Prochlorococcus marinus CUG1416: one gene and its partners. The protein of the gene in region 1 binds, or shares a complex with, the protein of each later gene. Links are inferred from orthologs where the notes say so. Each region holds a gene or a part of one and is shown in the gene's direction. Other genes may lie near its edges. The genes, in order: HA146_RS01570, nuoH and HA146_RS00940.

What was found.
Region 2: the proteins of HA146_RS01570 (region 1) and nuoH are in contact, whole or in part, in a cryo-EM structure (PDB 6KHJ), measured with the Thermosynechococcus vestitus proteins. The link is inferred for Prochlorococcus marinus CUG1416 from one-to-one orthologs. Residues at the interface, in WP_126986108.1 of Thermosynechococcus vestitus: Gly6, Tyr7, Glu8, Tyr9, Phe10, Gly12, Phe13, Leu14, Ile16, Cys17, Ser18, Pro21, Ala24, Leu25, Ala27, Ser28, Leu31, Arg32, Pro33, Ser35, Arg40, Leu41, Thr42, Thr43, Tyr44, Glu45, Ile51, Gly53, Ala54, Trp55; in WP_126985484.1 of Thermosynechococcus vestitus: Gln8, Lys26, Trp29, Leu30, Pro33, Met34, Met37, Leu38, Leu83, Ile84, Phe85, Lys86, Glu87, Asp88, Val89, Leu90, Pro91, Ala92, Thr100, Ala104, Val107, Ile108, Phe111, Leu112, Tyr114, Ile115, Ile125, Ser126, Leu128, Phe133.
Region 3: the proteins of HA146_RS01570 (region 1) and HA146_RS00940 are in contact, whole or in part, in a cryo-EM structure (PDB 6ZJN), measured with the Thermus thermophilus proteins. The link is inferred for Prochlorococcus marinus CUG1416 from one-to-one orthologs. Residues at the interface, in WP_096411116.1 of Thermus thermophilus: Glu45, Ser46, Asn48, Pro50, Ala51, Gly52, Glu53; in WP_223903221.1 of Thermus thermophilus: Met26, Thr27, Asn29, Gly31, Pro32, His34.

The regions. Positions count from the first base shown.
Region 1 is NZ_JAAORM010000002.1:58,465-67,446, reverse strand. What follows is about bases 1-2,675. They hold HA146_RS01570 (NAD(P)H-quinone oxidoreductase subunit 3), read left to right. Parts: upstream 1-994; coding sequence 995-1,357; downstream 1,358-2,675. Other genes in these bases: HA146_RS01555 (gluconeogenesis factor YvcK family protein), read right to left, coding at 2,623-2,675; HA146_RS01560 (NAD(P)H-quinone oxidoreductase subunit J), read left to right, coding at 2,096-2,626; HA146_RS01565 (NADH dehydrogenase subunit K), read left to right, coding at 1,362-2,096; HA146_RS01575 (rubredoxin), read right to left, coding at 490-918; HA146_RS01580 (photosynthesis system II assembly factor Ycf48), read right to left, coding at 1-480. In the rest of the region: more of HA146_RS01555, read right to left, coding at 2,676-4,008; HA146_RS01550 (ABC transporter ATP-binding protein), read left to right, coding at 4,145-4,930; HA146_RS01545 (MlaD family protein), read left to right, coding at 4,936-5,781; bchD (magnesium chelatase ATPase subunit D), read right to left, coding at 5,789-7,966; folK (2-amino-4-hydroxy-6-hydroxymethyldihydropteridine diphosphokinase), read left to right, coding at 8,015-8,581; HA146_RS01530 (NUDIX hydrolase), read left to right, coding at 8,629-8,982. UniProt on the Escherichia coli protein: NDH-1 shuttles electrons from NADH, via FMN and iron-sulfur (Fe-S) centers, to quinones in the respiratory chain. The immediate electron acceptor for the enzyme in this species is believed to be ubiquinone.
Region 2 is NZ_JAAORM010000001.1:159,181-165,488, reverse strand. What follows is about bases 3,213-6,037. They hold nuoH (NADH-quinone oxidoreductase subunit NuoH), read left to right. Parts: upstream 3,213-3,978; coding sequence 3,979-5,097; downstream 5,098-6,037. Other genes in these bases: HA146_RS00870 (NADH-quinone oxidoreductase subunit J), read left to right, coding at 5,807-6,037; ndhI (NAD(P)H-quinone oxidoreductase subunit I), read left to right, coding at 5,167-5,793; HA146_RS00885 (citrate synthase), read left to right, coding at 3,213-3,903. Outside these bases: trpB (tryptophan synthase subunit beta), read left to right, coding at 1-731; HA146_RS00895 (rhodanese-like domain-containing protein), read right to left, coding at 732-1,082; HA146_RS00890 (hypothetical protein), read left to right, coding at 1,172-2,632; more of HA146_RS00885, read left to right, coding at 2,758-3,212; more of HA146_RS00870, read left to right, coding at 6,038-6,308. UniProt on the Escherichia coli protein: NDH-1 shuttles electrons from NADH, via FMN and iron-sulfur (Fe-S) centers, to quinones in the respiratory chain. The immediate electron acceptor for the enzyme in this species is believed to be ubiquinone.
Region 3 is NZ_JAAORM010000001.1:170,412-181,427, forward strand. The notes cover bases 1-2,942. They hold HA146_RS00940 (NAD(P)H-quinone oxidoreductase subunit H), read left to right. Parts: upstream 1-848; coding sequence 849-2,036; downstream 2,037-2,942. Other genes in these bases: rsmH (16S rRNA (cytosine(1402)-N(4))-methyltransferase RsmH), read right to left, coding at 1-810; HA146_RS00945 (acyl-CoA thioesterase), read left to right, coding at 2,046-2,498; HA146_RS00950 (AMP-binding protein), read right to left, coding at 2,509-2,942. In the rest of the region: more of HA146_RS00950, read right to left, coding at 2,943-3,723; HA146_RS00955 (o-succinylbenzoate synthase), read right to left, coding at 3,708-4,673; menA (2-carboxy-1,4-naphthoquinone phytyltransferase), read right to left, coding at 4,670-5,587; HA146_RS00965 (chorismate-binding protein), read left to right, coding at 5,689-7,101; gshB (glutathione synthase), read right to left, coding at 7,094-8,017; grxC (glutaredoxin 3), read right to left, coding at 8,023-8,277; HA146_RS00985 (DUF3285 domain-containing protein), read left to right, coding at 9,480-9,662; rRNA maturation RNase YbeY, read left to right, coding at 9,669-10,208; HA146_RS00995 (diacylglycerol kinase family protein), read left to right, coding at 10,215-10,625; HA146_RS01000 (anthranilate synthase component II), read left to right, coding at 10,638-11,016.

The DNA.
Region 1 (8,982 bases):
ATCTAAAGTTTGATATAAGGCACCTGCAGTTGTAGCCAATTCCGCAACCCCATTATCTACAGTTGTTACAAGAAAAGGTTGACCTGGTAATTTGTTGCCTAGTGATAGACTAGTCCAATTTTTTCCCGAATCAAGCGTATGCATAACCAATGAAGGCTGGCCTATTAACCATCCCTCTTCACCTTTAAAATCAATATCTAGCAGACGAAAGTTATCATCACTTGGTAAATCTAAATTTCTTTTTTCCCAAGTTTCTCCTCCATCATTTGATTCCATAATGAGTCTATTGGAACCCACTAAGAATCCATTATTATTATCTATAAAGTCAACATCTAGAGCATTTGCCTGATCTTCAAACTGAATTGTTTTCCAAGGGCTGCTATCATTCACTTTCAATCCTGTAGATGAACAACTGCTCAAAACAAAACAAAGAATTACGGCTAAAAGAAGATTAGGAATGCTGGTAATAGTTTTTTTCATTTTTCTATATTAATGCAAAGAGTATAAAGAAAGGAAACATGCAGCTGCAAATGCCAAACCTCCAAAAATTAATATATTTTTCTGGCCAGGAGGTAAGCTATTGAAACCAAAACCATAAGTTAAATTTTCCTCAAAACCGCTAGGTTTAGATTTTGGACCTATATCTTTATAAAAGTTCTTACCAGCCCTGCAAACAGGGCATGCGAATGTATTACCATCCAGCTCTGAAAAAGGTGTATTTTTAGGTATGTCTAATTTTTTATTTCCTTCAGACGGGTCATAAATGTATCCACAACTTCTACATTCGAATCTATTTTGGTCTAAATTAATAGGAGGTAGTTCAAAATTTACTCCTGAAGAATTTTCAGAAAGTTTTTCTTTCTCAAAATTTTCAACTATTTTGTTTTCCTCAGAGGCTGGTTGAATGTTTTCACTCACGGTTTATTATTGTTCTTTAAGAACTTTAAAAGATTTTGCTTAATTAAGCGAATTTTATTCAAAATTAATTTTTAAGATGTTTTTATTAACTGGCTATGAATATTTTTTAGGCTTTCTCTTGATTGCTGCTGCCGTTCCAATATTAGCTCTAGTTACAAACCTCATAGTTGCGCCCAAAGGCAGAACTGGCGAAAGAAAACTAACATATGAATCTGGAATGGAGCCTATTGGAGGAGCATGGATTCAATTTAATATTCGTTATTACATGTTCGCCTTAGTTTTCGTTATATTTGATGTAGAGACAGTATTCCTTTATCCTTGGGCTGTTGCCTTTAATAGATTAGGCTTATTAGCATTTATTGAGGCATTAATTTTCATTGCAATACTAGTTATCGCTCTGGCTTACGCATGGAGAAAAGGAGCTTTAGAATGGAGTTAAAAAATTGAACCCACAATTATCACCAAAAGCAATAAGAGAGATCAGAGAAGGGACTTGCAATCCCCTTGGGGCACCACAGGTTACCACAGATTTAAGCGAAAACATTATACTCACAAGCTTAGATGATCTTCATAATTGGGCTAGATTAAGCAGTCTATGGCCTCTTCTATACGGCACAGCTTGTTGTTTTATTGAATTTGCTGCCCTAATTGGATCTAGATTTGATTTTGATAGATTTGGATTAGTTCCAAGAAGCTCACCAAGGCAAGCAGATTTAATAATAGTTGCAGGGACAGTAACAATGAAGATGGCACCTGCCCTAGTAAGACTTTATGAGCAGATGCCTGAGCCAAAATATGTGATTGCTATGGGCGCTTGTACCATTACAGGAGGAATGTTTAGCGCAGATTCTACTACTGCCGTCAGAGGGGTTGATAAATTGATACCTGTTGATTTATATCTTCCAGGATGTCCTCCAAGGCCAGAAGCAATTTTTGATGCCGTAATAAAATTAAGAAAAAAAGTAGGTAATGAATCAATTTTAGAGAGGACAAAAACAGAGCAAACACACAGATACATAACAACTGATCACGAAATGAACCTTGTTTTCTCTGATAATACTGGTGAATATTTAAACAAAACTTCAATGAATGTTATTCCTACCTCCAACAAAGAAAAAATAACTGAATTACCTGAGATCAACAAAAAAGTTGAAATTGTCAACAGTGATAAAGATTAATGGGAAAAGACAGTATAGACAAATCCTCAGATACTTCAATAGAAAAAGAAGGATTCATAAGTCAAAATTTATCCAAAGATGGAATTCCGAATCAATCATTAAATAATGATCACATAGGAATAGAAAATATTTCTGTGGAACCCAGCAATTTATATGAAGCAGTATTGGCTTTAAGAAATTACGGTTTCAACTATCTTCAATGTCAAGGTGGCTATGATGAGGGACCAGGTAAAAATCTTGTTAGTTTCTATCATTTTATAACTGTAGATGACTTACAAAACATAGAAAAAATTAACGAAGTCAGATTAAAAGTTTTCTTAAAAAGAGATTCTGATTTATCAATACCTAGTTTATATAAAATATTCAAAGGAAGTGATTGGCAAGAAAGAGAAACATATGACATGTATGGAATAAATTTTATTGATCATCCAAATCCTAAAAGACTCTTAATGCCTGAAGACTGGAGAGGATGGCCATTGCGAAAGGACTATATTCAACCAGACTTCTATGAACTTCAAGATGCTTATTAGTTTAATTTTTTTAATTTGCGGTATATAAACATAACTGCTCTTGCAAGTCTTCTTGGATCATGTCTAAGGGTTGGAGTTATTTTTTTTGAATATAATGGTGCTTGCAAAACGTAATAACCCTCAGATAGTAATTTTTCTTTATTACATTGGACAGGTTCTGCTCCTCTACTTTCGTAATAGTCTACTAATGGAGACTTTTCAAATTGAATCTGAGATAAGATTGCGTTAAAAATTCGTGTATTAACTCCAAAATTTGATAGTTGTTTTTCTATTGATTTGATATGTTGATAAACATCAAGTCCGTCGGTTTCTCCAGGTTGAGTCATCAAATTACATATGTAAATTTTGGGAGCATTACTTTGCAATAAAGCATTTACTATTTCTGGTACTAACAAATTTGGCAATAAAGAAGTGTATAAACTGCCTGGGCCAAGTACAATTAAATCAGCATCTTTTATAGATTCAAGAGCACTCGGAAGAGCAGAAGGATTTTCTGGAAGGTAACCAATCCTCGAAATTAATTTTTTAGATTTACTGATCTTGGTTTCTCCAAAAATTTTTTCACCATCCTCTAATTCAGCCCATAACATAACATCAATGCTTGTTGCTGGTAAAACTTGACCTTGTACCGCTAAAACCCTACTAGAAGCCTGTACTGCTTTTTCTAAACTACCTGTAATTGTTGTTAAGGCTGATAAGAATAGATTTCCAAAACTATGTCCCTCTAGTCCACTTCCCTCTGAAAATCTATATTGAAATAATCTAGTTAAAATTGGTTCTTCGTTAGATAAAGCAGCCAAACAATTTCTTATATCTCCTGGAGGTTGCACGCCTAATTGCTTTCTTAGAATTCCACTACTTCCCCCATCATCAGATACAGTTACGATTGCTGTAATGTTACTACTGTAATTTTTTAACCCTTTCAATAAGGTAGATAAGCCTGTGCCTCCGCCTATTGCAACAATATTAGGACCTCTATTTAACTTACTTTTAACTCTTAATGCATCAACTAAAAATGTACTTTTTTCTGGAACAAGTGCTTTTTGAATAGAATTAATACTTCTATTTTGTCCGATCCCAATTAATAAAAGTCCAATAACAAAAATCAATGGTCCCAATAATGAAACAGGCAATATACTAGTTAAACTAGTCATTATCCAAAAAAACACTTCAATAAGCCAATAGAGTGGTCTTAAATTAGTCCAAATTGCTAAGCCTAATAATGAAGTCAAGAATCCAACTGCAGATGTAATCATCCATCTTTTTATTACCAGTCCTGGCAAAAGCCAACTCAAAATTCTTAGAATTTTATTTAATAAGACAAAATTAGACTTTGTAAAATATTTATAATATCTTCTTACTCTTTTTTTACGCTTATTCATTAAAAAACCTCTTAAATTATTTTTCTCAAATTTAAAGACTACATAAATTCATTATAAATCAAATTCATACATCCTTTTTTTATTTCTAAAAATAGGCAATATGTAATAGAAGATGACTTTTTATTTAATATAGGTTTTGAAAAAATCAAAGCATGCAGTTGAAACAAAAAGCCTCTCAATAAGCTGGGGGCACGTTAATGTGCTTAATAAACTCAATTTCGAACTTAATGAAGGAGAGAAATTAGCTATAGTTGGCCCCTCAGGTTCAGGCAAATCAACTATTTTAAAAATATTAGCAGGCCTAATTTTGCCTACCAAAGGAGAATTAAGAATATTTGGTAAAAAACAAACATATTTGAGACTAGACCAAAATAATCCTCCTGATGTAAGACTAGTTTTTCAGAACCCAGCATTATTAGGATCTTTAACTATTGAAGAAAATGTAGGTTTTCTCCTTAAGAGGAATAAAAACCTATCTAAAAAGTTAATCCATGAAATCGTATGTGAATGTTTAGCTGAAGTCGGATTATTTAATGTCGGGAATAAACTTCCAAATGAATTAAGCGGAGGCATGCAAAAAAGAGTTAGTTTTGCTAGAGCTTTAATTACAGATCAAACTCTTAATGCAAATACTAAACCTTTATTACTTTTTGATGAACCGACTGCAGGTCTTGATCCAATTGCCTCATCAAGAATTGAAGATTTAATTAATAAGACAAATGATAAAGCCAACGGATCATCTATTGTAGTTAGCCATGTTCTGAGTACTATAGAAAGGACTTCAGATAAAGTTTTAATGCTTTATGGAGGCAAATTTAGATGGGCAGGTTCTATTGATGAATTCAAAGAAAGTAATGATCCCTATGTGTTTCAATTTAGGTATGGGAAACTTGATGGTCCAATGCAACCCAAAGACATTTAGAAATTATGCGTAGAAGCTTAAGAGATTCAATAGTTGGATTTTCATTATTAGGAGGTATTTTAGTATTCACATTTTTTTCTTTTTGGCTAAGAGGAGTAAAATTATCTTCAAAAAATTGGCACCTCTTTGCTGAATTCAATAACGCAAGCGGTTTATCAAAAAAATCTCCAGTTACTTACAGAGGAATTTTAGTAGGATCAATAGAAGATATTTTATTTACCAATCAATCAATTAAAGCAAAAATAGTTTTAAATAATCCAGAAATTATTCTTCATAGGCCAGCATTTGCCAGAGTAGTAACTAATTCTTTCCTAGGAGGAGATGTGCAAGTCGCTTTAGAAACTAGTGAAAAAGAAATTCCTAAAAACATTGAAAAACCTACATCAGACAAATGCGACACCAAATTAATTATTTGTCAGGGAGATATTATTCCTGGGAAACAATTATCAAGTCTTTCAAATATAACTAATAGAATAAGTCAACTTCTAAAAGAATCCAATCAAGAAAACTTAATTGAGAACATAGTTAAATCAATTGACCAATTTGATAAAACACAAGAAAATCTTGATGAATTAATTTTCTTATCGAAACAAGAAATACAAAGAGTTGAACCTTTAATAAAAGAAATTACAATTGCTGCTGATCATTTGAATAACATTTTGTCTACTATCGATAACAAAGAAACCCTTAATGATATTAAATTGACAATTAATGCTGCAAGATCTATCTCCAGCAAAATAGATGATATGAGTGATGATTTTGAAAAATTAACGAAAGATAAAGAATTTACTAAATCCATAAGAGATTTAACTATTGGACTTTCAAAATTCCTTAACGAAATTTATCCATAAGTAATACTTAGAATTCATTGATAGCATTTAAAGCCATAGCCGCGATTGCTTTATCTGTGGCTTTTGGCAGTTGGACATATTTTCCTTTAGCTGCCTCTGCTAATTCTTTACCAAAGCCGCTTGCAATAAATTTTCTCTCAGTATCAATTACTAAGAGTTTTATCCCAAGCATAGGATATTTCGCAGCTATATCAAGAACCTCTTGCTTTAAATTTGAATTATCATTATCTTTTTCTGCAACCTCATTTTGTCCTAGAGATAATCCTAATGGTACATTTCCTCTTCCATCAGTAATCCCCACAACAATAACTTGTCCTATATCTCCTGTTGAAAGAGCATTTTTTGCTACTTTCGCTGATTGTGTTAGTCCATGAGCTAAAGGAGATCCACCTCCGCAGGGCATTGTTTCTAGCCTTCTTTTTGCTGCGGTTATTGATCTTGTTGGAGGTAAAAGAACTTCTGCCTGATTACCTCTAAAGGGAATAAGAGCTACTTCATCTCTATTCTCATAGGCCTCTGTTAAAAGTCTTATTACTGCACCTTTAGCACTTTGCATTCTATTTAGAGCCATAGAGCCACTAGCATCAACCAGAAAAATAACTAAGGCTCCCGCCTTTTTTTGAAGAAGCTTTGCCCTAAAATCATTTTCTTCAATAACTATTGATTTATTAGGGTTTCTTAATCTTCTTGATTTTTGATAAGGAGCCGCAGCTCGAAGAGTTGCATCTACCGCAATTCTTTTTACTTTACCTCTTGGAATAATAGGTTTCACATATCTTCCTCTACTGTCACTAAATATCACTGATCTACTTCCACTATTTCCTGCTTTTGCTTTAGCTGATGAAAAAAGTAATAAATCAGGATCAACCATACAGGCCTCAGGATCCAATATAAATTCTTCAGGTATTTCGGGAGTAGATTCTTCTTCTCCATCAGAATTATCTTCTGCTTGTTCTTGATCTTGATCTTGATTATCATCATTCTCATTAGCCTCAGATTCAGAGTCATCATTGTCTGATTGAGGTGGGGGTGGCGGGCTCTGATCCTCTGGAGGAGGTGGCTGAATATCATCATCTTGAGGTGGCATTTGCATTGCTCGTGGAAGGATAACTAATCTTACTGCGACTTTTAGGTCCTCAGAATTTACATTTTCATCGCCTCGAAGAGCTGCATTCGCCTTAGCTACCTTTACTGCGAATAATTCTGATCTATGGCCTTCTACTCCCCCTCTAAGAGCTTCATTCACTAAATAAGTTATTTGCTCTTTTGTTATCTTCACATCCTTTAACCATTGCCTTGCCAAAATTAATTGAGTGGACAAATTATCAGATTCTTCTGACCATTTTTCTGAAAATGTAATATTATTTTCCGCATGTGATAAAACAGATTTTGTAATTTCAACTCTTTGAGCATTATCAATAGATTGATCTGCAGAAAGCACAATCGCAAAACGATCTAGAACATGATCTCTTAAAGCACCTTCTTCAGGGTTATAAGTTGCTATTAAGAGTGAATTGCAAGGATGTGAGAGACTTAAACCATCTCTTTCAATATTATTTTGCTCTCTTCCTATAGCTTCAAGAATTAAATTTACAATTCCATCATCCAATAAATTTATATCATCTACATAAAGAACTCCTCTATGAGCCTCCGCTAAAATTCCAGGCTGAAAAACTTGTTCTCCAGTATTTAATGAGGCAGCGACATCAATTGATCCAACAAGTCTGTCTTCAGTTATGCCAATTGGTACTTGGACAAATGGTGCCTCTCTTACTTTTTTCGGTATTTCTTCAATTCGGTTCAGGTAATTACTGCCAATTGTCTCCCGTAATAATTTATTAGTATTAATATCCCATTCCTCTGGTCTATTTGGATCTAGGTTCCTACCAATAGGTCTCAATGAAATATTACTTTGGGTCAACTTTTCCAATACTGATTCAGTATCTAACACTTCAATAGGAGGTAGCAAAGTATGTAAACCTCTTGCCAATACAGACTTACCAGTACCTCTACCACCAGCAATAATAACTCCCCCCAAACTTGGGTCTACTGCCGCAAGGAGTAAAGATAATTTCAATAAGCTATGACCTGTAATTGCAGCCAAAGGAAAAGCTCTAAAAGAATCCTTTGATTTCATTAAATCTTTTATATCTTCTTTTCCTTTTAACTCTGAATTCAAAATCACTTTAAAAATGCCTGATATAGAATTTATCCAATAACTTTGTTTTTTGTAGTGGAATTATCAAATCTTAATATCAAAAATGGACTATGTATATCCCTCGGAGCAAATATTGATAGTAAATTCGGAAGTCCTTTAGATTCATTATTAGTTTGCAAACCAAAAGTCGAAGAAATCATAAAAGAGTGGGTAGATCAGTCCAATACTAAAAAAGAAGAAAACAGAAAATCCAAACCAAACTTTATATGGTCTTCAATATATGAGACATCACCTCATGGAGTTGAAAATGAACAGCCAAATTATCTAAATACATTAGTTCTTGTAAAAAGTAATTATTTTCCTAAACCATCAAATAAAAAGGCGAAATTACTGTTAAAAGAGCTAAAAAAGTTAGAGAGATTTTTCGGAAGAGAAGAGATGCCAAAGGGTAAGAAATGGCTATCAAGATGTCTCGATTTAGATATTCTTTGGTGGGAAGATTTTCATACGGTTGACGAGGAATTAACATTACCTCACCCTAGATTCATGAATCGGAATTTCGTTATTACACCACTATCTGAAATCTTAAGTAGAAGCCAAAAAATCACAAAGTTTGATGACCCAAAATGGTCTATTAAATGATTTACAAAACCAAAAAATAACTGTTAGGCTGTTTTTATTTAAAAATTATGGGCAACAAAAACCTTATAAAAAGATCCATATTTAAAGAAAAAATATCTGAGTTAAAGTCAAAAAAATTTAGTTTCGAAATAAATAGAATTGAGCTTCCAAATGGACATGAAGGTGAATATGGATACATTAAGCATCCTGGGGCAGCATTAGCCGTACCTATTACAAAAGACAATAAGGTTATCATTCTTCGACAATATAGATTTGCTGTTTCAAGGTATTTATTAGAATTTCCAGCAGGTACATTAGAAATAGGTGAAACACCTATTAATTCAATTCAAAGAGAAATACAAGAAGAGACTGGATTCAGTGCAAACAAATGGGACGAACTAGGAACTCTTGTCCCTGCTCCT
Region 2 (6,308 bases), on another replicon or contig:
AATTGCTAGGGGCTGAAGTTAAAGTTGTAAATTCTGGAACTGCAACACTTAAGGATGCTACTAGTGAAGCTATTAGAGATTGGGTTTCTAATGTAGAAACCACACACTACATTTTAGGATCTGTTGCTGGTCCTCACCCTTTCCCAAAGATTGTGAGAGATTTTCATGCAGTTATTGGAGAAGAAGCCAAAAAGCAATGCCTGGAATCGTTTGGATCTTTACCCGATATTTTACTTGCATGTGTAGGTGGAGGATCAAATGCAATGGGCCTTTTCCATCCTTTCCTTAAAGAAAGGTCAGTAAGACTAATTGGAGTTGAAGCTGCAGGAAGCGGAGTTGATACTGACAAGCATGCTGCCACTATCACGAAAGGTTCAGTAGGAATTTTGCATGGCTCAATGAGTCTTCTTTTACAAGATGATAATGGTCAGGTACAAGAAGCCCACTCCATAAGTGCAGGCCTAGATTACCCTGGGGTAGGGCCTGAACATAGCCATTTAAAAGATATAGGTAGAGCAGAATATGGATCAGTTACAGATCAAGAAGCTTTAGATGCTTTGAGACTTGTTAGTGAACTAGAAGGAATTATACCTGCACTCGAAACTTCCCATGCCTTTGCTTGGTTAGATAAATTATGCCCTACTCTTGAAAAAGATACTCATATAGTTATCAATTGCTCTGGGAGAGGCGACAAAGATGTTAACACTGTTGCATCTTCATTAGATATTTAATCAATACCTTGGAATTGATTGGTCAATATATCTACTCCATCCATCAATACCCTCCTCCAAATTCCATATTTCGCTCACAATATTATTATCTAAGCACCATTGACAAAAGTTATAACTTCTTATTCCTGCATGACAGGTAACAACAATTTCTCTGTCTAATAAATCAGCAAATATTTCTTCAACGTATTCAGATGTAACTTTACTAATTGGTATATGTAAAAATTCTTTTGAGAAACGAGCTATTTCAAGCTCTGAATGTTCTCTTACATCAATCAAGACTGGATCTTCTTTTTCAGAATTAAACCAATCATTAAGATTAGAGGCATTTATAGATTTTGGATAATTTCCCAATTGATAGGATAAATTATGTGTTATTTACAATTTAATAAATTAAGTTGCAGTAGGAAATTTATTGTTAAAAATAAAAATAAACATTGATAATGAAACTTAGAGTAGTAGCAATAATAATATTATTATCTATATTACTTTTTTTTGGTTTTAAAAAAGTTTCTGCTAATAAAAATAAGGAGCAAAGTACAAATATTGAGCAGCTAAATATCTTAAAATACATACCTGAAAACAACAAATTATTATTTATTTCAAATTTAGATAGTTTTAATATTATTAATAATAATGAAAAAGATAAAAATCCAAAAAATCAAGATAACTTTGTTTTAATAAAAGATTCTATTTTAGATTACTTAGGTATAGATCTAGGCAACAATAAATTAGAAGATATCTATAATAATGAACTTATAATCTCAACTTTTGAGAATGATCAAAAGCTGAAAGATGATATTTTAATCGTATTTAAAATTAAACCAGAAAAAAACCTAGATGATATATTACATCTTTCCAATAAAATTGATCAGACTTATGAAATAATACCTATTTTTAGAGAAAATAAATTAAATTTCCTTAAATTTATATATCGGACAGAAGATAATTACATAATTGCTTCATCAGATAAAAAATTAATCAAAAATAGTATTAACTCTAGTAATGATTTTAAAGAAAACAAATTTCAATATGAGGGAGAACTGCATGGACTAAAAAACGAAAAAAATATATTATTTACAAATAAATTTTTGGAAAGTATATTTTTTAATAAAGAAATTTTTACTGAAAATAATGAGGATATTATAGCTACAACATTTGACTTAAAAAATAAACATTTAACTTTAAAATCATATTTACTAAACAATAAAAAAAATCTTGATATTCTTGCTTACGATAAGCTATTTAATCAAGAGAATATTAATGAAGATAATCCTGAAGTTGCAATTTTTAGTGATATAAAAAATATAGACAATTATCTAAAACCTTTATTAAATGATTTTGAACTCAGTTTTCTTGATGAGTTTAATCAAAATTCAAATCAAAACATTTTAATTCTCAATTCCAATAAAGATTGGCTTATTACATTTGAAAAAAATACTGAAGATCAATTTGATTTCAGAGCTTTGAAAAAACTAAAAGATTTCAACAAATATACTTTGAAACAAAATAAAGATATTTACTCGATATATTCCAAAGATATTCTGGAAGAAAAAGACGAAGTAATAAAACAAGTAACTTATGAAAATATCTATTCAATAGAATCCGGAGGTTTACAAATCATAAGTAATTACTTAATTAATGGTAAAAAACTAGAAACAATCTCAAAAAAATTTTTTAACCTAAAAGGTAATCAAGATAAATCTGCTTTTCTTTATGCAAAAGTTGATGTTAATGATAGAAATTCCAATAAAATTGAATATTTTTATGATTTGCAAGATCTTAATTTTCTCATTAGAAATATTTTAAAAATATCAAATGAAGAATCACTAGAAATCATAAGACAATCTATTCCTGAAAAAAATCCAATTCTTTATACAAAAACAATATTAAAAATACTTTAATCAAGTTATTCAAAAAGCTTCAATCACAATCAATTTAAATTTTTGTGAAGTTAATAAACTTGTGGTTAATTAAAAATTATTTGACTATCTTTAATCTATAAGTAATTTAATATTGAATAAATAAATTGGATAGCAACAAACTAATTTTAAAACCAGGATTAGAGGGTGTCCCAGTTACAAATTCATCCATCTGTGATATTGACGGCAATAAAGGCAAATTATTATATAGAGGCTACTCCATTGAGGAACTATCCAAAAAAAGCAGTTTTTTAGAAACTGCTTATCTATTGATTTGGGGTGAATTGCCTACAGCTATACAACTTAGAGATTTTGAACAAGAAGTTCAAATGCATCGCAGGTTAAGTTTTAGAGTAAGAGATATGATGAAATGTTTCCCTGCGACAGGTCATCCTATGGACGCTCTTCAATCAAGTGCGGCTTCTTTGGGACTTTTCTATTCACGAAGAGCAATAGATGATCCTAATTACATATACAACGCAGTGATAAGACTGATAGCAAAAATACCCACAATGATTGCTGCGTTTCAACTTATTAGAAAAGGACAGGACCCTATTCAACCTCGAGATGATTTAACATATTCCTCAAATTTTCTTTACATGCTGACTGAAAAAGAACAAGATCCAATAGCTGCAAAAGTTTTTGATAGGTGTTTAATTCTACATGCCGAACATAGTTTAAACGCCAGTACATTTAGCGCTAGAGTGACGGCAAGCACTCTTACAGACCCATATGCTGTAATCGCCTCTGCAGTAGGAACCTTGGCTGGTCCGCTGCATGGAGGGGCGAATGAGGATGTAATTGCGATGTTGGAAGAAATCAAAACTCCAGACAAAGCAGCTTCTTTTTTAGAAAATGCAATAAAAAATAAAAGTAAGATAATGGGCTTTGGTCATAGGGAATATAAAGTCAAAGATCCAAGAGCAATAATTCTTCAAAAACTGGCAGAAGAGCTTTTTATTAGATTTGGAGCTGATGAAATGTATGACGTTGCTAAATCATTAGAGGTAGAAGCAATACCAAGACTTGGCCCAAAGGGTATTTTTCCTAATGTAGACTTTTATTCTGGTCTTGTTTATAGGAAACTTGGTATTCCTCGTGATTTATTTACTCCAATTTTTGCTATATCCAGAGTTGCTGGTTGGCTAGCTCATTGGAGAGAGCAACTTGGAGCAAATAGAATTTTTAGACCATCGCAAATCTATACTGGGTCAGCTCCAAGGGATTGGATTAGCTTAGAAAATAGAGAATAATATTTGCAGCTTTTCATAAAAAACACACATATTGTTTGTGACGAGTTAATGTATTAAGTAAATAACATCAAAAATTTGGAATACGGAATAGATCTTGAATATAGTTTTAATGAATTCCTAAAAGGTTTTGGCATTTCTAGTGAGATTGCTCATGTAATATGGCTACCTCTACCAATGCTTTTGGTTTTAGTCGCAGCAGTTGTTGGAGTTTTAGTAACTGTTTGGCTTGAAAGAAAGATATCCGCTGCTGCTCAACAAAGAATAGGTCCTGAATATGCAGGAGCTCTAGGTATACTCCAACCAATTGCAGATGGTCTTAAGTTACTAGTCAAAGAGGATATTATTCCTGCTAAAGCAGATGGAATTCTCTTCACTGCAGGACCCATATTAGTTCTAGTCCCAGTGATTCTTTCATGGCTGATTGTTCCTTTTGGACAAAACCTTCTTATTAGTAATGTTGGTATTGGAATTTTCCTATGGATTGCTTTAAGCAGTATCCAGCCGATTGGACTTCTTATGAGCGGATATGCATCAAATAATAAATATTCATTATTAGGCGGATTAAGAGCAGCTGCGCAATCTATAAGTTACGAAATACCTTTAGCTTTATCTGTACTGGCTGTTGTGCTAATGACAAATTCTCTAAGTACTATTGACATTGTTAACCAACAAAGTGGTGCTGGAATACTCAGTTGGAATATTTGGAGACAACCTGTTGGCTTTATAATCTTTTGGATTTGTGCTCTTGCAGAATGTGAACGACTTCCATTTGACTTACCTGAAGCTGAAGAAGAATTAGTTGCAGGATATCAAACAGAATATGCGGGAATGAAATTCGCATTGTTCTACCTTGGTAGCTACATAAATTTAATTCTTTCAGCATTATTAGTATCAATACTTTATTTGGGAGGATGGGGTTTTCCTATTCCAGTTGAATTAATAGCTAAGGTACTTAATTTGCCGATTAATGCGCCCTTTATACAAGTTTTCACTGCATCAATAGGAATTGTAATGACTGTTTTGAAAGCATATCTCTTAGTATTTGTTGCAATATTATTGCGTTGGACAACCCCTAGAGTAAGAATAGATCAACTTTTAGATCTAGGATGGAAGTTTCTTCTTCCAATTTCTCTTGCTAATCTTTTATTAACTGCAGGATTAAAACTTGCTTTTCCGCAATTCTTTGGTGGCTAAATTCAAGTAAATATACTTAAATTTAAAATTAATCCACTAAAATGAATTAACTAAGTAAATTCTTCGAAAATGAAAAATTTCCTTCAACAAGTAAATAGCTATATTAAAGAGGCTTTTAGTGCTGGCAAATATTTATACAATGGCTTATCAGTAACTTTTGATCATCTTCGAAGAAGACCTGTTACTGTGCAATATCCATATGAAAAACTAATACCCTCTGAAAGATATCGAGGAAGAATACATTATGAATTCGATAAATGTATAGCTTGTGAAGTTTGTGTGAGAGTATGTCCAATAAATCTACCAGTAGTTGACTGGGTAATGAATAAAGAAACCAAAAAAAAGGAACTTAGAAATTATTCAATAGATTTTGGAGTATGTATATTTTGCGGAAATTGCGTTGAATTTTGTCCAACTAATTGTCTATCAATGACCGAAGAATATGAATTAGCTTCTTTCGACAGACACAATCTAAATTTCGATAATATTGCACTTGGGAGACTCCCTACAAACGTAACAACAGATCCTTCAGTAAAACCACTAAGAGAACTTGCTTATCTACCTAAAGGAGTAATGGATCCCCATGAAATCCCTGCTTCAGATATCAGAGTTGGTAAATTACCTGAAGAAGTCTATGATTGGATGAAACCAACAACCAATGAAAATAAAGATAAAATTTCTAATCCAAACAATTAATTTCTATTAATTTATGTCCATTGCAATAACAACTCAAATTATTTGTTTTACAGTTTTATCTTTAGTTATTCTTATTGGAGCAATTGGTGTTGTATTGCTAGAAAGTATTGTATATTCAGCATTTCTTCTTGGCGGAGTATTCATGAGTGTGGCAGGATTATATCTACTTTTAAATGCAAGTTTTGTTGCTGCAGCTCAAGTTTTAGTTTATGTGGGTGCAGTAAATGTATTAATAATTTTTGCAATAATGTTAGTCAATAAAAAAGAAGATTTAAAGCCCATCAATGACATTAAATCCAGAAGAATCTTATCAACATCTATATGTTTAATCCTACTTAGCCTTTTAATAAGAGTTGACTTGACAAACGTATGGAAGCTAGCAAGCCCCCAAAACTCTATAGGAGAAGAATCAACTATTAGGATTGGAGAGCATCTATTTAGTGATTATTTACTCCCATTTGAATTAGCTTCAGTTTTACTTTTAATGGCGATGATTGGGGCTATTGTTTTAGCTA
Region 3 (11,016 bases), on another replicon or contig:
GTTTCTTAGTCTTTGATCATTCTTAAAAGCATTTTTAACTAATCTATCCTCCAAGGAATGAAAACTAATAATAGAAATAATTCCACCTGGAAGTAGCCAACCAGGGACAACTTGCAAAAATTTTTCTAATACTTCAATTTCTTTATTAACGGCAATTCTTAGTGCTTGGAATGTTCTAGTTGCTGGGTGTATTTTTTTATATCTTTGTTTTGGTGGGAAGCATCCTGCAATAGAATAAGCCAAATCTTTTGTACCAGAATATTTCCCGTTTACCTTTAAATCCATTTTTATTTTTCTAGCAATCTTTCGTGATAATCTCTCATCTCCATATTTATAAATTAGATTAGCTAGATCTTTTTCATTTAAAGTCTCAATTAATTTTTCTGCATTAACCTCAAGCAAAGGATTCATGCGCATATCAAGGGGACCATCTTTTTGAAAACTAAATCCTCTGTTTGGGGTATCAATTTGGTTACTATTTACTCCAAGATCTGCAATCACAAAAGAAACTTTTGCATTTGGTTCAAAATCCGCAAAATTTGCAGCCCTTATATCAATCCTATTTTTAAATTCATCAAGTTTTTTTGATGCTGATTTTCTTGCGAATGGATCTTGATCAAGTCCAATTATATTTAAATCCGAATATTTTCTCAATAAATGATAAGAGTGCCCGCCTCCGCCTAAAGTTGCGTCTATTCCTTTAAGTTGGGTTGTATTTATTAATGGGTAATGCTCTAATGATGCCATAATCTCATCTGTCATAACTGATTTATGATTGAAAAAAGATGAATCAGATAGGTCAGTTTGCATAACTTTCGACTAAGATTTATTTAGAAGTTAAATTTCGAATGGCTCAGCTAGAGACAAGAACCGAACCAATGGTGGTTAATTTTGGCCCTCACCATCCATCAATGCATGGGGTTTTAAGGTTAGTTGTAACTCTTGATGGTGAGAATGTCATTGATTGTGAGCCGGTAATTGGATATTTGCATAGAGGAATGGAAAAGATAGCTGAAAATAGAACAAATGTTATGTATGTCCCTTATGTAAGCAGAATGGATTATGCAGCAGGAATGTTTTATGAAGCTATTGTAGTAAATGCTCCTGAAAGATTAGCTAATATTCCAGTTCCTAAAAGAGCTAGTTACATCAGAGTTCTTATGTTGGAACTTAATCGTATTGCTAATCATCTTTTATGGCTTGGTCCCTTTTTAGCAGACGTAGGAGCTCAAACTCCATTTTTCTATATCTTTCGAGAAAGAGAAATGATTTATGATCTATGGGAAGCTGCCACTGGACAAAGGCTAATAAATAATAATTTCTTTAGGATAGGTGGTGTCGCATGTGATCTTCCATACGGATGGTTAGAAAAATGTATGGACTTTTGCGATTGGTTCGGTCCTAAAATAGATGAATACGAAAAATTAATCACAAATAATCCGATTTTTAGAAAAAGAATTGAAGGTCTTGGAACAATACAAAGAGATCAGGCAATTAATTGGTCTTTATCTGGGCCAATGCTTAGAGCATCTGGTGTTTCCTGGGATTTAAGGAAAGTGGATAGTTATGAATGTTATGACGATTTTGATTGGCAGATCGCTTCAGAAAAAGAAGGAGATTGTTATGCGAGATATCGAGTAAGAGTTGAAGAGATGAGACAATCACTGAGCATTATTCGCCAAGCCTGCAAAATGATTCCAGGAGGTCCAACAGAAAATTTAGAAGCTCAAAGAATGGCGACTGAAGATAAGAAGAGTGAAATATTTGGTATTGACTATCAATATGTAGCTAAGAAGGTTGCTCCAACTTTTAAAATTCCTAATGGAGAATTGTATACAAGATTAGAGTCCGGAAAAGGAGAAATAGGTGTATTTATTCAAGGTAATAATGAAGTTACCCCATGGAGATTTAAAATCAGAGCAGCTGATTTAAACAATCTGCAAATATTGCCTCATATTCTTAAAGGTGCCAAAATCGCTGATATTATGGCAATCCTTGGTTCAATAGATGTCATTATGGGCTCCGTTGATAGATAAGTTCTTTAAATGAAACCCTCTGATTGGTTAATACTGCAGAAAAAAGTACGATTTGGTGACTGTGATTCTGCAGGTGTAATTCATTTTCATAACTTATTAAAATGGTCACACGAAGCTTGGGAAGAAAGTATTGAAATTTATGGGATTCCTTATCAAGATATTTTTCCAGATTTTTCTTTACGTAAAAATCAGATTATTTTTCCCATAGTAAATTGCGAAGCGAACTTCCGTGCTCCTATTAAAATTGGAGATTTCTTAAAAGTAAAAATTTCCCCTCATAAAATTAATACTCATTTGTTCCAAGTAAATAGCCTTTTTATAAAAAATGGAAATAAAGTAGCAGAAGGAAAAATAATACATTGTTCTTTAGATGTTGATTCAAGAAATAAAATAGAACTTCCCGATCATCTAGAAAGATGGATAGAGGCTTCAAATGTAAGTACAAATTTAAAAGAGTGCTAATTATTATTTATTATTTTTGAAATTTATAATTTATTTCTTCTGTACTTGTATTTTTGTTTTTAATAATCCATTTCTCGGGTTTTTCATGTTTAGGCCAACTTTGAGAAAAGTTTTTTAATAAATTTAATGAATTTTCAATATTTTTATGATTTGTAAGTTTTTTAAATTCAATAATTATTTTAATTTTATTTCCCCATAATTTGTCGGGCACTTTTGAAATATTGAATTTATTAATTGGGATATTTTCTTTCATAATGAAATTATTTAATCGAGATTCAATTACTTCTGGAAAAACGAGTTCTCCGCCTGAATTAAAAGCGTTATCAATTCTTCCGATAAACTTTAAATATAAAGAATTATTGATTTGATTGATTTCACCTAAATCACCTGTTTGCAACCAACCATTTTTATTTTTGAAATCTTCAGTTTTTGAAGAGTCTATTATTTCGATTCCAATTCTAGCTGATTTTATCTCGATTAATCCTCGTTCGTTAATTCTTATTTTTGTATCAGGTAGTATTTCTCCAACGTTTTCATAACCCATTAAGAATTCTTTTGGTTTTAAACTCGTAACCATTGCTGCTGTTTCAGTTGAGCCGTAACAAGGTGCTAATTTTATTTGTTCTTGTATACATTTTTCTGCAGTTTCGCGGGTAATTGAAGCTCCACCTACCCAAATTAAATCAAAAATTTTTAGCCAATTAATACCCTCTTTTTCAGCTAAAAGTCTTATTAATTGGGTAGGTACTAATGAAGTAATCAAGTGTTTTTTGTTTTTTTTAGATTTAATTGTAAAAAGTAAAAGTTCTCGAGTTTTTTTTATTAAATTTGGAGCAATATTAATACAATCACATCCCCAAGTTTGGCTTCTAAAAATTGGCATTAAGCCACTTATATGGTTGAGGGGTAAAGTGTTAAAAATTATACAGTTGTGTAATTCAAATCCTTGATCTTTTAGCCATTGTCCTGAAGTAGCGGCAGATAATTTCAGATTATTTAAATTGTGAATACATTTTCTAGGTTTACCACTGCTACCACTGCTGTTTAAGATAATCGCTGGTCCATTTTTATGTATCGAATCAAGTACCTCTTCGTTTTTATGAAATTTGTTTTTTATATAAATTATTTTGTTTTCTCTAATTTTCTGAATAATTTTCTCCATAGATTGAATTTCATTATTTTCAACTTCAATAATATGAATTTTACTTTTCATAGTTGATCCCATATCTTTTTTGCTTCATCTGAAAATAGGAAAGAGTTAGGGAACTTTTTCATTGCTAAACCAGGAACTTTTGGTGTTGGTCCTTGTAACTGTAGCGATGATAAATGATAAAGCCATCTCCTTCCTATTCCAGTTTCAAATGAAGTACTTATAGATATTAAAGCTTTTTTATTTTCTAAGTCTCTTAAAAGCTTATCTGGATTCTTTTCTTGAGAAGGTCTTCGAATTTGCCAACCCTTCCACTCATCAATCAAAGTTGGAAATTTTAAAAGTGATTCGTCTAAAGCTATTGGAATTTTTTTGTTGAGTTCTTTAAGTCCATCAATATCATCAACAGAAAGAGGTTGTTCCAACCAATCTATATTTTTGTTATCTTTCAAAATATCAGCCCATCTGTTAGCCATTTTCCTTCCCCAAGAACCATTAGCATCTATCCTCAACTTAATATTATTATCTATTTGGCTTAAAATTTCTGCTAAAATTGCTTCTTCCTCATTATTATTTTTTAAAGCTACTTTCCATTTTATGGTTATTGATTTGCCAATATTAGATTGACTTTTTTTAATTTTATTTAAATCTGATATTACATTATTAGTATCTAAAAGTATGGCTGTTTTATCAATTTCATCAAAAAAATAGTTTTCTTTAAAAATTATTTTCCCATTTATTTCTGCTAAAGCTGAATTTATTGCAGACTGAATGCATGGGTGAAAAATATTTATTTGTTCAGATAAATTTAGTACTTCTAAATTATCAGGAATCATATTTAATTGTTCTTCACATTTTTTTAAGTCTTCTTTTAGTAGAGGTGAAACCTCTCCAAATCCAATTTTTTTATCTTTATTTTTTAATTTAATTATCCAACCCGATTTTGTAAGGTAAGTGGTTTTAGAATTTTCTACTTTTGTGGAAAACTTAAAGCAATAAGATTTTTTTTTAAATATTAAGTTCATTTATTAATCAAGTAATTAAAAATTAATCCTGTGATTAAGCCAACTCCATTAAGAGTTTGAAATTTTATTGCGATGAATTTGCAATTTTTTATTGCTGCAGGTTTGTTATATGAAGAGTGTAATAAATTTATTAGTCTTATTGCTTGAGGAAAACTAATCAAATAAAGGATACAAAAAACTGGAATAAATCCATTAACTATAGTGAAAAGTTGAAAAATATATATTGTGAAAATTATCCAAGGCACAAATTGAGAACCTTTTTTAGCTCCTAAGCGAACTAAAGGTGAATTTTTACCATGCTTTTTATCTTCAATAATTTGATGAAAATGAGAACAAAATAATACTAGAGTTGTTGCTAAGGAAGGCCCTGAACCAAGTAATAAAGAAACTTTCCAAGGAATATCTTCGAAATAAATATTAGACGGATTTAACGCAATTAAGATTGCAGAGTAAGCAAAAGGTCCAAATGCAAGCCAGCATAATGGTTCTCCTAAACCTTGATAGCCAAATCTAAAAGGAGGTCCCTGATATAAATATCCTAAGAAGCAGCAAGCTGCTACCAAAATCAAAATATTTATGCTTGTTGATGCTGAAATAATTGAAATTATTAATAAACCAAGAACTAAAGATGTATATGCAATAAATGAAATTATTTTTTTATTTTTTATAAGATTTACAATAGAATGGAATTTAAATTCATCGATTCCTGTTTCTGCGTCGAATAAATCATTAGTTAGATTTTCCCAAAGTAATATCAATATTGCAGCTAACGTAAATGCGATTAAATTATATATTTTTAATTTTTCATATAGATTTAGTAAATAAGCCCCTGTAATAAATACCGGAAGTATTGCAACAGAATAAAGAGGCCATTTTATTGCTTGTTTCCATAATTTTTTTTTATTTTCATCCATTTTTAATTAACACATAAAATTCCATGATTATTAAATGTAGTTTATAAATTGAGTTACATTTTTTACTTTATTGCATGATTTTTAGTTATTTTCAATAAGTAATGAAAAATGATTTAAACTTTACAGATTTTTTAAAAGATGTATTTTCTACTTTCGATAAGAAAGTGGAAAATTCTGGATTAGTAAGTATTTGTGTTGAGATTCCTTGTATTGATTTATTTCACTTATATGAATTGTTTATAAATAAATATCAGTTTTCTTCATTTTGGGAAGAATCTGATGGCATTTCATATATTGCTCTCGAGAAATGTAAATATGTTACTTTGGATGGTCCAAAAAGATTTGAGGTAGCAAAAGACTTTAATTCTGAGAATTTTAAAAGTTTAATTAACTTAACAAATCAATCACATATTTCCTCACTTTCAAAAATAATTTATTTATTTTCTTTTTCTGAAAATTTGAATAATAAGTATTTATCTTTAGATGTTCCTAGTTTGGAAGCTATCTTACCAAAAATATTAATTATTAAAAGCGATAATAATTGCTGGTTAAGAATCAATGGTCATGTTGAAGGTAAGTCATCATTAAGAACATTAATTGAAGAAATATGGGCAATTAGAAATCAGGTTATTAATTCTGACTCAGAATTAGAAAAATTATCTAGCTTAAAAAATAGTTTTGATTTTCTTATTATTGATGATTTCTTAAACTCCTTAGAAACTTCTAAAATCAATTTGAAACAGGTAATAAATAGAGGGATTCAATTAGTAGAGAAAGGTATCCTAGATAAGATAGTTTTAGCTAACAGGGTTAAAATAAAACTTAAAAATAAATTAGATTTATTAGGAATTTTAAAAAGATTAAAAAATAATCAACCAAATACATGCAGATACGTTTGGAAAAGGAATAGTAAGGATATTTTGTTTGGAGCATCTCCAGAAAAATTATTTTCTTTTACTAAACCTAATTTAATTTTGGAGGCTCTTGCTGGAACCATCTCAACTGATTCAAATTTTGATAAACTCCTTAGAAGTTCTAAAGACTTAAAGGAACATAATTATGTAATAAAGTATTTAATAAAATGTTTAGAAGTTTCAAAAATAACAAACTATAAAAAAAGTGATATCAAGGTTAATTCCTTTGGAGATATTTCTCATTTGCAAACACACATTTTCTCTACAGTTGAAAACATATGTCCTTTTGAATTGCTTAAAAATTTGCATCCATCTCCGGCTGTTTGTGGATACCCAAAAAATGAAGCGTTGGATTGGATCAACACTCTTGAGTCTTTTCCTAGAGGAAATTATGCTTCTCCAATGGGTTGGGTTGATGCATCAGGAAATGCTTCATTTCTTGTGGCAATAAGAGGCGCTAGATATATTGAAGAAAATATTGAATTTACTGCCGGTTCAGGTATTGTTTCAGGCTCTGTTTTAGAGAAAGAAATAGATGAGATTAAATTAAAATTTGAATCTATAGTAAAACAAATATTTTCCGCTAAAAATCCTAGATAATTTCCACTAATTTTGCAATAACTTCCTCTGAAACATTCTTGTTAGATAAATTTTCTATTTCTCTTAAACCTGTTGGACTGGTTACATTAATCTCGCTAAGCATTCCATTTATTACATCAATACCCACAAAAAACAAACCTTCATCTTTGAAGTGATGAGATAACTCTGAGCATATACTTTTTTCTTTTTCTGTTAATTTTGTTGGTTCAGCCTTCCCTCCCATCGCTAAATTACTCCTAAAATCACCTCCTTGAGGAATCCTATTTATAGCTCCAATTGCTTCACCATTTACGATAATTATTCTTTTATCACCCTCTATGACTTCAGGAATAAATTTTTGCATCATTACGGGTAATTCTTCTTGAGAAGTTATTAATTCAAGGATTGATTTAATCCCTGGGGAATTTTTATTTATCCTGATAACACCTTGACCACCTTTCCCTCCAAGAGGTTTTATGACTACTTCATTATTTATATTTGCAAAATTAATAAGATCTTTTACCTTACTCGCAACTATTGTTGGTGCCATTAAGTGGCTGTATCTCAATGCACCTAACTTTTCATTCCATGCCCTTAATGATGAAGGTTTATTAATTACTTTTACTCCTTTTCTTTCGGCAACTTCTAAGAGATGTGTCGCATATAAATATGCTTCATTTACAGGAGGATCTTTTCTCATCCAAATGCAATTAAATTCGGCGAGAGGTATGCAATCATTAGCTTTAAAAGAAATCCATGGATTTACTTCAATTTTTACAGAAGATGCCCATACTTCATCACCTCTAGCTTCAAGATCTTGAGGAGTACAACTCCAGATTTCAATATTTTTTTTTGATGATGCTTGCATTAAAGCCGCAGATGAATCTTTTAAGGGATTTATATTTTTTATTGGATCTATTACGAATAGAAATTTCATAAGATCTAGTTTAATAATGAGTCTAGTTTATTTTCATTTTCTAGTATGTAGAGATCATCGCAGCCTCCGATACCCTCATTATCTATAAATATTTGAGGTAATGTTCTTCTACCATCAGCTCTTTCAGTCATCAATGCTCTGGCATTTTCATCGCCATCTATTTTATATTCTGTAAAATTTATATTTTTTTTCTTGAGTAGAGATTTTGCTCGAATACAGAATGGGCAATATTGCCAAGTATAAATTTCAACTTTGGACATTTTTATAAAATAATACTTAGTTTATACTATTAAACAAAACTGCTTGTTAGATTATAAATAATGATTTAATTCTATTTTGATAGATATTACAGAGTTTAAAAAAGATCTTTCGGAACTAACAAAGCGCCTGGGTAAAGCTCAGGATTGTCTTTGACGTTCCAAGCTTAAAAGCGAAAAGGAGAGAGTTAGAGCAAATTTCTTCTCAGCCCGAATTTTGGGAGAATCAAGAAGAAGCGAAAAAACAAATGTTAATCCTTGATGATGTCAAAGTTCAACTAGAATTGTTAGATGAATGGAGATCGTTTATTTCTGATGCTAATGCCTCTCTTGAGCTTTATTCTTTAGAACCGGAAGAGGAAATGATTTTGGAATCCCAGCAGGGCTTAAAGAAGTTAAGAGAGAATTTAGATAAATGGGAATTTGAAAGATTGTTATGTGGGGAATACGATGAGGAAGGAGCAGTAGTTTCTATTAACGCTGGTGCGGGTGGAACAGATGCACAGGATTGGGTAGAGATATTATTGAGAATGTATTCAAGATGGGCCGATAATAATCAAATGAGCCTTGTAATCAATGAATTATCTCAAGGAGAAGAAGCAGGTATTAAAAGTGTAACGTTCGAAATTGATGGAAAATATGCATACGGCTATCTGCAACATGAAAAAGGAACTCATAGATTAGTAAGAATTTCTCCTTTCAATGCTAATGGAAAAAGACAAACCAGCTTTGCTGGGGTAGAGGTTATGCCAAAATTAGATGATAATATTTCACTTGATATACCTGAAAAAGATTTAGAAATTACAACGAGTAGATCCGGTGGAGCTGGAGGACAAAATGTTAATAAAGTAGAAACAGCAGTAAGAATTGTTCATTTGCCTTCAGGGATTTCAGTAAGATGTACCCAAGAAAGATCTCAATTACAAAATAAAGAAAAAGCTATGTTACTTCTTAAGTCTAAACTACTAGTGATTGCTAAAGAACAACGAGCTGCTGAAGTCGCTGATATTAAAGGTGATATTGTGGAAGCTGCATGGGGCAATCAAATAAGAAATTATGTTTTCCATCCCTATCAAATGGTAAAAGATCTTAGGACTATGCAGGAGACTAACGACTTAGATAGTGTGTTAGATGGTGGACTTGAACCGTTTATTCATGAATTATTACGCATGAATATTTCTTCTAACGAATCTATTGAATAACTAATGGAAAATAAAAACGAAAATTTAGAAAAAAAAGTTGCTCCTGCAAGCTTTATAAAGCTTGCTATGAGAAATATGGTCAGGAAGGGTTCAAAAAGTATTTCTCATTTTTCAATAACTTTTCTAGTCTTAATTGGGATATTAATACTTGTGGCCACAATAGGTAAGCCCAATGTTCCTGTATAAGAATGTATGAAAGAAAAAATTATTTCTGAAATAAATTTAGATTTGGTTTTCCAATGTAATGATTTTTCTCAACTTTCAAATAAGTTAAAAGATATTAAAAGTAAGTTTATTTTGGAATCTATTTTTTGGGAGAAAGTTTTTTTATCTTGGATAAATACAATATTAAAAAAAGATGATTATGAATTGCCAAAATTTATTTTTGAAAAAAAATCTTTTTCATTAGGCTTTCAGATAATATCTAATCAAGAAATGGCTTCTATGAATAAGAAGTGGATGCAAAAAAATGGTCCAACTGATGTCCTATCTTTCCCAATCATTTCTGATGAATCTTTCAATAATTTAGATCACATAGAGTTGGGAGATATCTTTATATCATTAGAGATGGCACTTGAGCAATCTTATGAATATAAACATTCAATCTATAGAGAGATGCTCTGGTTGGCTAGTCATGGATTTTTACATCTTTTGGGATGGGAACATAATAATGCTCTAGATTTAGAAAATATGTTAAATTTTCAGGAATATTTAATTACTCGATTAGATTAAAAATCTATGGAAAAAAAAATAAAGTCTTTAGAAAATAGAAAAGAATCATACAAAACGTCTAGGAATGTATTAATAAGTTTTAAGTATGCTTTCAGTGGAATTAGTTACGTAATAAAAACTTCAAGAAATTTTAAAATTCAATTAATTTTTGCAATTACAAGTTTAATGATTGGTTTTTTACTGCAAATTAGTCTAAGCAATTATGTAATTTTGATTGCCACCATTATGTCTGTTTTAATATTAGAAATATTAAACACATCTATTGAATCGATAGTTGATTTATTAGTGAAAAAAGAATTTAGTAGTTTAGCTAAAATTTCAAAAGATACTTCTGCAGGAGCTGTATTATTAGCTTCCATTAATTCTGTTATTATTGCTGTATATATCTTTGTTCCTAAAATAAAGTTGTTATTTTAAATCCATATAAATATGTTTCTTGTTATTGATAATTACGATAGTTTTACTTATAACCTTGTCCAATATTTAGGAGAACTTTCAGATGAGCATGAAATAACTAAAGAATTATTAGTGAAAAGAAATGATGAAATTACTTTAGAAGAAATTATCAAACTCAATCCTAGCGGCATCCTATTATCTCCAGGTCCTGGTAATCCAGATCAATCTGGAATTTGTCTGCCAATACTAAAAAAATTATCTAAAAATATTCCGACATTGGGAGTTTGTTTAGGTCATCAAGCTTTGGCCCAAGCTTTTGGAGGTAAGGTTGTAGTTGGGAGAGAACTTATGCATGGAAAGACATCCAAAATATTTCATAATCAAAAAGGATTGTTTAAAGATATCGAGACTC